Regions from separate parts of the Acidovorax sacchari genome, predicted to be linked through region 2. Evidence: predicted binding sites of a transcription regulator. Region 2 holds the regulator's gene; the other holds the start of a gene.

The links. Region 2 encodes HrcA, which represses chaperone genes, less so after heat shock. Its sites were predicted from a motif close to TTAGCACTCNNNNNNNNNGAGTGCTAA; they were not measured.
Region 1: a site for HrcA is predicted at 2,103-2,129, ahead of ACGHC0_RS04775 (co-chaperone GroES). Genes of this name have one in related genera too.

Annotation. Positions count from the first base shown of each region.
Region 1 covers NZ_AP035783.1:1,052,242-1,057,727, reverse strand. Annotated here, with positions in the region: gene fusA (elongation factor G) at 1-1,634, opposite strand, end outside; gene ACGHC0_RS04775 (co-chaperone GroES) at 2,226-2,516, shown strand; gene groL (chaperonin GroEL) at 2,575-4,212, shown strand; gene xylB (xylulokinase) at 4,318-5,486, opposite strand, start outside.
Region 2 covers NZ_AP035783.1:4,163,927-4,169,412, forward strand. Annotated here, with positions in the region: gene ACGHC0_RS18470 (S24 family peptidase) at 1-76, shown strand, start outside; gene ACGHC0_RS18475 (LuxR C-terminal-related transcriptional regulator) at 919-1,608, shown strand; gene ACGHC0_RS18480 (hypothetical protein) at 1,798-2,199, shown strand; gene hrcA (heat-inducible transcriptional repressor HrcA) at 2,218-3,222, opposite strand; gene ACGHC0_RS18490 (NAD kinase) at 3,252-4,148, shown strand; gene recN (DNA repair protein RecN) at 4,151-5,486, shown strand, end outside.

The DNA.
Region 1 (5,486 bases), 2.5 Mb from region 2:
CCGGAGCGGGCGGCACGGCGGATGCCGGCCTCCACCGCGGGAATGAACTCGCGCGGCACCGTGCCGCCGACAACGCGGCTCTCGAAGCGGATGCCCTCGCCCCGGGGGAGGGGCTCGAACTGCAGCCTCACCTCGGCGAACTGGCCAGGACCGCCCGATTGCTTCTTGTGCACATGGTTCACCTCCACGCGGCGGGAAATGGTTTCACGGTAGGCCACCTGGGGGCGCCCGACCGACACATCGATCCCATGGCGCGCGCGCAGCTTCTCGATCGAGACCTCGAGCTGCAGTTCGCCCATGCCGGACAGAATGGTCTGGCCGGACTCGGCGTCCTGCTGCAGGCGCAGGCTCGGGTCTTCGCGCAGCAGGGACTGCAGCGCCTTCGACAAGCCCTGCTGGTCGGCGCTTGCCCGGGGCTCGATGGCCACGTGGATCACCGGCTCGGGCACGCTGATCTGCTCCAGCACCACGGGATGGGCCGGATCGCTCAGCGTGTGGCCCGTGAGGGTGTCCTTGAGGCCGACGACGGCGGCAATGTCGCCCGCCACCAGTTCCTCGCGCTCGATGTGCTTGTCGGCATGCACCTCGTACAGCCTCGATACGCGCTCGGTCCTGCCCGTGCTGGTGTTGAGCACCACATCGCCCCGGACCAGCCGGCCGCTGTAAACACGCACGAACACCTTGGCACCATGGTCGTCGGCGACGACCTTGAACGCCAGGGCCGAGAACGGATCTGCCGCCGATGCCGGCTTGCCGTCGGCACGGCCCGCGTGCGCCACGTCTTCCGGCGAGGGCAGGTAGTCCACCACGGCATCGAGCAAAGGCTCCACGCCGCGGTTCTTGAAGGCCGAGCCCGCCAGCGCGGGAACGAAGGCACCCGCCAGCACCCCCCGGCGCAAGAGCGAGCGCAGCATGTCCACGGCGATGGGTTCACCGTTCACGTAGGCCTCCAGGGCAGCTTCATCCTGCTCCACCGCTGCTTCGACCAGGCGGGCGCGTGCATGCGCAGCCTGCTCGGCCAGGTCGGCGGGCACGTCGGTCTCACGGTAGGAAGTGCTGGCATCGTCCCTGTCCCAGATGCGGGCACGCAGGCTGAGCAGGTCCACCACACCGCGGAAGTCGCCTTCCGCGCCGATGGGAATCTGCAGCGGCACGACGCGCACGCCCAGGCGCTCCCCCATCATGGTCACCACGCGGCCGAAATCGGCTCCCACGCGGTCGAGCTTGTTGATGAAGGCGATACGAGGCACACGGTACCTGTCGGCCAGGCGCCAGTTGGTCTCGGTCTGCGGCTCCACGCCCGCCACGCCGTCGAACACGACGACCGCACCGTCGAGCACGCGCAGCGAGCGGTTCACCTCGATGTTGAAGTCGATGTGGCCGGGCGTGTCGATCAGGTTGAGCTGCGTGCCCTTCCAATGCACGGTGACGGCCGCGCTGTGGATGGTGATGCCGCGCTTCTGCTCCTGCGGATCGAAGTCCATGTGCGCCGTGCCGTCGTGCACTTCGCCGATGCGATGGCTTTCGCCGGTATAGAACAGGATGCGTTCGGTGGTGGTCGTCTTGCCCGCGTCGACGTGGGCGATGACACCGATGTTGCGCAGACGGGCGATATGGTTGCGGGAGTTTCTCATGGCGAATCTTTCTTCGCGGCTGCACTCGGCTCTGCGAGCAGCTGCCGCCTGGTTGGCTAGGTCGCCAGCCCAGGCGAGAAGATCCGCCTTCGGGCTAGCGTGGAATGGGGGGTGTGCTGTCGCCGAAGCCCGGGCGCACGGAACTCAAGCTCCGGCGGTCGGGAATCGTGGCGATCAACTTGTCGTAGGTACGCATGGGTGTCGGTGGGAAAGTCTGGAAAACAAAAAACCCCGGAGGTGCGAGCCTGCCGGGGTCTGTGGTGACCGGAAGGCGCGCAGCCCTCCGATACGCGATCAGGGGCGCAACTAGGTGGCGAAAGATGCCTTGATCACGTTGGTCAGAATGTTCATGGAGACGAATTATCCTCTCCAGCCAGCCAGGGGGCAAGGCCCTTCGCGGGCATGCGCCGGTCGCCGGCCATGGCATCCCGCCCCAGCCCCTTGAAACGCCAGCAAATGCCCGTATCATTAGCACTCGAAGCGGACGAGTGCTAACAACCGTGTGGGACACGGCCGCTGAAGATCCCGACGCCCGCCTTCCGCGGGCGTCCTGTCGATGTCGCAATCCTTATTGAACCAGGAGAGATGCAAATGAACCTTCGCCCCCTGCACGATCGCGTGATCGTCAAGCGCATTGAAAGCGAAACCACGACCGCCTCCGGCATCGTGATCCCCGACAACGCTGCCGAGAAGCCCGATCAAGGCGAAGTCCTGGCCGTGGGCCCTGGCAAGAAGAACGACAAGGGCGAACTCAGCGTGCTGAGCGTCAAGGTCGGCGATCGCGTCCTGTTCGGCAAGTACTCGGGCCAGACCGTCAAGGTCAACGGCGACGAACTGCTGGTCATGAAGGAAGACGACCTGTTCGCAGTCGTCGAGAAGTGATCGCTTCGCGGATCACATCCTCTTCCAACTTCCTGTTGACTGAATCCGGAGAAACAAAATGGCAGCAAAAGACGTAGTTTTCGGCGGCGAAGCCCGCGCTCGCATGGTCGAAGGCGTGAACATCCTCGCCAACGCCGTCAAGGTGACCCTGGGCCCCAAGGGCCGCAACGTGGTGCTCGAGCGCTCCTTCGGCGCCCCCACCGTGACCAAGGACGGCGTGTCCGTGGCCAAGGAAATCGAGCTGAAGGACAAGCTGCAGAACATGGGCGCCCAGCTCGTGAAGGAAGTGGCGTCCAAGACCAGCGACAACGCCGGTGACGGCACGACCACCGCCACGGTGCTGGCCCAGGCCATCGTCCGCGAAGGCTCCAAGTACGTGGCCGCCGGCCTGAACCCGATGGACCTGAAGCGCGGCATCGACAAGGCCGTGACGGCCCTGGTCGCCGAGCTGAAGAAGGCTTCCAAGGCCACGACGACCTCCAAGGAAATCGCCCAGGTGGGTTCGATCTCCGCCAACTCCGACGAATCCATCGGCAAGATCATTGCCGACGCCATGGACAAGGTCGGCAAGGAAGGCGTGATCACCGTGGAAGACGGCAAGAGCCTGGACAACGAGCTGGATGTCGTGGAAGGCATGCAGTTCGACCGCGGCTACCTGTCGCCCTACTTCATCAACAACCCCGAAAAGCAGGCTGCCCTGCTGGACAACCCCTTCGTGCTGCTGTTCGACAAGAAGATCAGCAACATCCGTGACCTGCTGCCCACGCTGGAGCAGGTTGCCAAGGCCGGTCGTCCGCTGCTGATCATCGCCGAGGAAGTCGAGGGCGAAGCCCTGGCGACCCTGGTGGTCAACACCATCCGCGGCATCCTGAAGGTCGTGGCCGTGAAGGCGCCTGGCTTCGGCGACCGCCGCAAGGCCATGCTGGAAGACATCGCCATCCTGACGGGCGGCAAGGTGATCGCCGAGGAAGTGGGCCTGACGCTCGAGAAGGTGACCCTGGCCGACCTGGGCCAGGCCAAGCGCATCGAAGTGGGCAAGGAAAACACCACCATCATCGACGGCGCAGGCGCTGCCGCTGACATCGAAGCCCGCGTGAAGCAGATCCGCATCCAGATCGAGGAAGCCACCAGCGACTACGACCGCGAGAAGCTGCAGGAACGCGTGGCCAAGCTGGCCGGCGGCGTGGCCGTGATCAAGGTCGGCGCTGCCACCGAAGTCGAGATGAAGGAAAAGAAGGCACGCGTGGAAGACGCGCTGCACGCCACCCGCGCTGCCGTGGAAGAAGGCATCGTGGCCGGCGGTGGCGTGGCCCTGCTGCGCGCCAAGCAGGCTGCTGGCGAGATCAAGGGTGACAACCCCGATCAGGACGCCGGCATCAAGCTGATCCTGAAGGCGATCGAAGCGCCCCTGCGCGAGATCGTGGCCAACGCCGGTGGCGAGCCCTCGGTGGTGGTCAATGCCGTGCTGAACGGCAAGGGCAACTACGGCTTCAACGCCGCCAACGACACCTACGGCGACATGCTCGAAATGGGCATTCTGGACCCGACGAAGGTGACCCGCACGGCCCTGCAGAACGCCGCTTCCGTGGCTTCGCTGCTGCTGACGACCGAAGCCATGGTGGCCGAGGCTCCGAAGGACGAAGCGGCTGCTCCCGCCATGCCCGACATGGGCGGCATGGGTGGCATGGGCATGTAATGCCCGGCTGAGCCTCGCTCACCCGACCAAAGGGCCGCGCAAGCGGCCCTTTTTCATGGTGTCTGCGTCGTACACCGGCACCGTGCCGTGGCGCGGGGCCTTGTGTCAGAACTGATCGCGCAGCGCCTGGTAGAGGGTTCGGAAGCGCGCATGGCGCGCCGCATGCCCGGCGGCGTCCGCTGTGGCGGGATCGAAGCGCTGCCGGGGCTGCGGCAGTGTGCAGACCTCGGCCACGCGGCCGCCATCGGCCAGCCAGGCCAGCCGTGCCGCGCCCAGGGCACCGCCGGTTTCGCTGCCTTCGTAGAGGGTGAGCGGCACCTGCAGGATGTCGGCCAGCAACTGTCCCCACCAGGCGCTGCGCGCGCCGCCTCCGACCAGCGCCATCTCGCGCAGCAGCGTGCCTTCGGGCAGGCGCAAGGTGTCCAGGCCGTCCCGCAGGCCGAACCCCACCCCCTCGACGATCGCGTAGGCGATCTCGGCCGGGCCATGCGCATGGGTCAGTCCGAACAGCACGCCCTGCGCCCCGGCATGGTTGTGCGGCGAGCGTTCGCCCGAGAGGTAGGGCAGGAACAGCGGGCAGCGTTCCCGCTGCGCCACGGTGGCCGCGGCCTGCAGCAATGCGGCCTCGCTGGCGAAGCCGAAAGCCTTGGCCCCCCACTGCACGGCGCTCGCGGCCGACAGCATCACCGACATCTGGTGCCAGCGCCCGGGCAGTGCGTGGCAGAACGCGTGCATGGCCTGCGCAGGATTGGGCAGGAAACGGTCGGTGGAAACGAACACGACGCCCGAAGTGCCCAGCGAGACGAAGCCCTGCCCCGGCTCGACCAGCCCCATGCCGACGGCACTCGCCGCATTGTCCCCTGCGCCACCGGCGATCACGACGTTGCCGCCCAGGCCCCATCGGGCAGCCAGTTCGGGCAGCAGCCGCGCCGAGGCCTCGCTGCCTTCGACCAGGCGCGGCATGTGGACCCGGGTGAGCCCGGTCGCTGCCAGCAGTTCATCGGACCAGTCACGCGCGCCCACATCGAGCCACAGCGTACCGGCCGCATCCGACATCTCGCCCACCGCCTCGCCGCTCAGCATGAAGCGCAACCAGTCCTTGGGCAACAGCACACGGGCCGTGCGGGCGAAGACGCCGGGCTCGTGCTCGCGCACCCAGAGGAGCTTGGGCGCGGTGAAGCCCGGCATCGCCAGGTTGCCGCTGATCTCACCCAGGCGTGGCACGGCGCGGGAAAGCGCTTCGCACTGCGCGGTGCTGCGGCCGTCGTTCCACA
Region 2 (5,486 bases):
GGACGTCCTGGACGGCAAGCACACGGTGGAGATTCTGGGCAAGGTGATATGGATCTGGAACGGGCGCAAGATCTGAACGGACCGCGATTCGCCACGTTTAACGACCAGCAGGATAGCGGCATCGTTTAAACACCTTGCACGTACCGCCGCATCTTCCAAACAAAATGAATAGGCCGCGGTGCGGTGGAAAGTGAAGGCGGGATGACGGTGCCCTGCACAGGGAAACCCGGCCGGCAACCAACCAGCCAGCCAGCCACTCGCCAGAAGGGCAGCGGCGCGTGGGTCGTCGCGCCGTGCCGCGCGCTTCATCCATCTTTGTGTATGTGGTAGGCCGTGCTGGGCTCGAACCAGCGACCAAAGGATTATGCGTGCCACTTCGGCTTTCGCCGCCCGTTTCCGGTTCGTGGCCTGGACTCTGTCTTGCCTTTCGGCCTTCCCGTCGAGTCTCTACACGTTCCCTCCCTGCGGAGGGCTTCGCTCGGCGTTGGCATAGCGCGCAGGACGCGCAGTAGCGTTCACCGAATTTGAGAAGTTCTACTTCAAGGCAGAGTGAACTTACCTTGAGCAACCCATTGGGTGCCGCTCCATTCCCAGGCCATTGCCTGGGGACAGGAACCTCCCCGTCAAGTCCTCTGCTCTAACCAACTGAGCTAACGGCCCACAGCCTGCCATTGTCGCATACGCAGCTGGACCACGAGAAAACCGGCGCATGCGTTTTTGCGGAACGCGCAACCCCTCCGCTTGCCGATCGGCCCTCGAAGCCCCAGAAGATGGGACACGAAAGGGCATCCGCGTAGCCCGTTTCACTCGGACGCCTCGACAGAGGTTTTGTAACCCGCCGGCGCCCGTGTATGGATTACCCTCGAAAGTTACGGTCGAGTTGCTTTTGATGATCCGGCCTTATCGCCAGAACGTCGTATGCCCCTGTCCGCCTTTTCCCGCCTGCCGTTGGCGCATTACGCGCTTGTCGTCGATGACCACCCGCTCGTCGCACGCGGCATGGCCGAGTTCCTGAGCCTCCACCCCCGGTTGGAGGAGTGCCGCCATGCCTGCGAAATATCCGAGGCCCTGCGCATCATTGCCTCCCATGGCTCGCCCATTCTGGCCCTGGTGGATTTCTGGCTCGCGGAGGGTGCTGCCACGTCCTTCATCGACAATCTTTTCGCGATGTCCCCGGGAACACGCGTGTTGGTCGTGAGCGCGGACCACCATCCGGCCATCGTGCTCAAGACCCGGGCCAGTGGCGCCCACGGATTCATCCACAAGCGGGAACCGCCCGAGACCTTCCACGCCGCCATCAATGCCGTGCTCGATGGCTCGCCCTGGTTCGACTCCGGGGCGACGGCATGTCTTTCCAGCACGGCCATTGGAGCCGCAACTCCCCGCGAGATCCATCTCTCACCCGCCGATCTCGGCCTGACCCCGCGCCAGGGCCAGATCCTCGCGCTGGTTCTCGAGGGACTGCCCAACAAGCCCATCGCCAATGCGCTGCATCTGTCGGAGCACACGGTCAAGGAGCACCTCACGGCCATTCTGCAAAAGCTCGGCGCCAGCAATCGGGTGGAACTGATCTCCAGGCTGCGCGGTGTCCGGATCGACGAATCCTGAACCGCCCGGTGCAGCCGACACAAGGAGTTACGCAATTCCTGCCACGGCGGGGAATGGGCCGAAGGAACGGCCACGTATAAATCCGCGTACCCCTGGCAGAACCGCCCCGTTCGTGTACGGGGATCTCATCGACCCGGGACCTGAAACACATGGCTGGTCCGCACCAGGCCGGCCGGGATTGGAGAAAACATGAGGATTGCCGCCCCATTGCTTGCCCTCGGCCTGCTCGCCGCCCCTGCGGCCTGGTCCGCCAACCGCGCCTGCGTGATCGAGGGAAGCATTTCCGTCGCGGGTTCCGGGACGGCGGTGAAAGACTGCATGGAGTTCTCCTCCGACGTCTCGGCGGAGCAACTCAAGAGCAGCTGCGACGCAGTCGCCCAGGCGTCGGCCGGGCTGGGCGGCAAACCGGGCAAGGTCACACTCATGCGCCAATGTCCGCGGCCTGCCAGCGGTGCGTGCAAGGGACTGATGGGCCGGCCGCTCGATGCCTACTACTACGGGCTGTCGGCCGACGCGGTCCAGCAGAAGCGGCAGGCCTGCGAAACCTCGACCGCCGTGATCAAGGGAGGTACGTGGAGCGACGGCAAGTAGCCATCCGGGCCGGGCGCCCTAGCGGCGATGGCTCAGCGCGTTGGTCACCAGCTTGGAGGTGATGTCCACGATCTGGATCATGCGGTCGTAGGGCATGCGCGTGGGGCCGATGACGCCCAGCGTTCCCACGACCTGCCCGTCCACCTCATACGGAGCGCTGACCACCGACAGTTCCTCGAAAGGCACGACCTGGCTTTCGCCTCCGATGAAGATGCGCACGCCTTCGGCCCGGTTGGAGACGTCCAGCAGGCGCAGTATCTGGGTCTTCTGCTCGAAGAGGTCGAAGGCCTTGCGCAGGTTGCCCATGTCGTTCGAGAAATCGCTCAGGGCCAGCAGGTTGCGCTCGCCGGAGATGACCACCTCCTCCTGCGAGGCGGCCATGGCCTCGGAGCCGACGTTCACCGCGGCCTGCATGAGGGAAGCGATCTCTCCGCGCAACTGGTCCACCTCGGTCTTGAGCCGTTCGCGCACCTCGTCCATCCCCAGGCCGGAATAGTGGCTGTTGAGGAAGTTGGCGGCCTCGGCCAGCTGGGACTGGGTATGGTCCACTTCGGTGAAGATCACGCGGTTCTGCACATCGCCGTCCGGAGAGACGATGATGACCAGCAGGCGCCGCTCGGAAAGGCGCAGGAACTCGATGTGGCGGAAGACCGACGGTCGGCGCGGAGCCATGACCACGCCCACGAACTGCGACAGGCTGGACAGCAGTTGCGCCGCGTTCGCGATGACCTTCTGCGGCTGGTCGGCCGCGAGTTCGGGGGAGCACAGCTCGCCGCGCTGCACCGTCAACATGGTGTCAACGAACAACCGGTAGCCCTTGGCGGTGGGGATGCGGCCCGCGGAGGTGTGGGGGCTGGCGATCAGCCCGATGTCCTCCAGGTCGGCCATGACGTTGCGTATCGTGGCCGGAGAAAGGTCCAGGCCGGACGCCTTCGACAACGTGCGCGAGCCCACCGGCTGGCCGTCGGCGATGTAGCGCTCGATCAGCGCTTTGAGCAACAACTTGGCACGGTCATCGAGCATTGAATCATTTTAATGATCTAATTTCCGTGATGAAGCTCAGGTTCCAACGCGTGGCGCTCGTCGGCAAGTACCAGGCGCCCACTTCTGCAGGGATGTCCGACAGTTCGCGCGACGCGCTGGACGGCATCGCCAGATTCCTGGCCAACGAAGGGTGCGAGGTCGCCCTCGAGGCGGACACCGCCGCGAACACGGGGTTCGCCGACTACCCGGCGCTCTCCGTGGAGCGCATCGGGCTGGACTGCGATCTCTGCCTCGTGGTGGGCGGCGACGGCACGATGCTGGGCGTCGGCCGGCAGCTCGCGCAATACCGCACGCCGCTCATCGGCATCAACCAGGGCCGGCTCGGTTTCATCACCGACATCCCCCTGGGCGAGTACTCCACGGTCCTCAAACCCATGCTGCGCGGCGAGTACGAGGAAGACCTGCGCCCGCTCATGCGGGCCCGGGTGATGCGCCAGGGCCAGTGCGTGTTCGAGGCCCTGGCGATGAACGACGTGGTGGTCAACCGCGGGTCCACCTCCGGGATGGTCGAACTGCGCGTGGAAGTGGGTGGCCATTTCGTCTCCAACCAGCGTGCAGACGGCCTCATCATCGCGTCGCCCACGGGCTCCACTGCCTATGCCCTGTCCGCAGGCGGCCCGATGCTGCATCCGACGATTCCCGGATGGGTGCTGGCGCCGATCGCGCCGCACACGCTGTCGAACCGTCCCATCGTGCTGTCGGACAGCATGGAAGTGGCCGTGGAAGTCGTCAGCGGGCGCGATGTCAGCGCGAATTTCGACATGCAGTCGCTCGCGTCCCTGCAGCACGGCGACCGCATCCTGGTACAGCGCTCGGACTACCGGGCGCGCTTTCTCCATCCGCGCGGCTGGAACTACTTCGCCACGCTGCGCAAGAAGCTCCGCTGGAACGAAGGAGGCTACTGAGCATGGCGTTGAAGCGGATTGCGCTGCGTGATTTCGTGATCGTCGAGTCCCTCGAGCTGGACCTTCATTCCGGATTCACCGTCCTGACCGGCGAGACCGGCGCCGGCAAGTCCATCCTCATCGATGCGCTGCAGTTGCTGCTGGGTGCGCGCGCCGATCCGGGCGTGGTCCGGGAAGGCGCTGCGTCCACCGACCTGTGCGCGGAGTTCGACGGCACTCCCGCCATCGCGGCCTGGCTGGACGATGCGGGCATTCCTCCGGAAGACGGCCTGCTGCTGCGCCGCACCATCGACACCCAGGGCAAGAGCCGCGCGTGGATCAACGGAGTGCCGGTGACCGCGACGCAGATGCGCACCCTGGGCTCCCACCTCCTCGACATCCACGGCCAGCACGCCTGGCAGAGCCTCACGCGCGCGGACGCGGTGCGCGGGCTGCTGGATGCGTACGGCGGCATCCGCCCGGAAGGCCTGCAGCCCCTCTGGACGCGATGGCGCGACGACCGCAAGGCACTGGATGCCGCCATCGCCGGCCAGAACGACATCCAGCAGGAACGCGACCGGCTCCAGTGGCAGATCGCGGAGATGCAGAAGCTCGCCCCCGCCGATGGCGAATGGGAAGAGCTGAACGCGCAGCACACGCGCCTGTCGCATGCGCAGGCGCTGATCGACACGGCACAGGCGGCGCTGGGGGCGCTGGAGGACGACGAATCGGGCGCGCACGGCCCGCTGGTGCGCGCCCGCGGCCTGCTGGAAGCCAAGGCGTCGCTGGACCCACAGTTCCAGTCCATGCTGGACGTGCTGGCGTCCTGCCTGGCCCAGGCATCGGACGTGGCACATTCGCTCCAGGCCTACCTGCGCCACACCGACGTGGATCCGGACCGGCTCGAAACGCTGGATGCGCGCATGGGGCTCTGGATGTCGCTGGCTCGGCGCTTCAAGCGCCAGCCCCAGGACCTGCCCGCGCTGCTCGCCGGCTGGGAGGAAGAACTTGCCCGCCTGGACGGGGCCTCGGACGTGGAGGCCCTGGCCGAGCAGGCCCGCCGGAGCGAAGCCGCCTACATGCAGGCGGCCCGGGAGATTTCGCAGAAGCGCGCCAAGGCCGCTCCACAGCTCGCGCGCGCCATCACGCAGGCCATGCAGGGCCTGGGCATGAAGGGCGGCCGCTTCGACGTGGCGCTCGACACACAGGCCGAGCCGGGCCCGCACGGGCTGGACAGCGTGGCGTTCCTGGTGGCGGGCCACCAGGGAGTGACGCCGCGCCCGATCGGCAAGGTGGCCTCGGGCGGCGAGCTGTCGCGCATCTCGCTGGCGATCTCGGTGACCACGAGCCGCCTGGGCG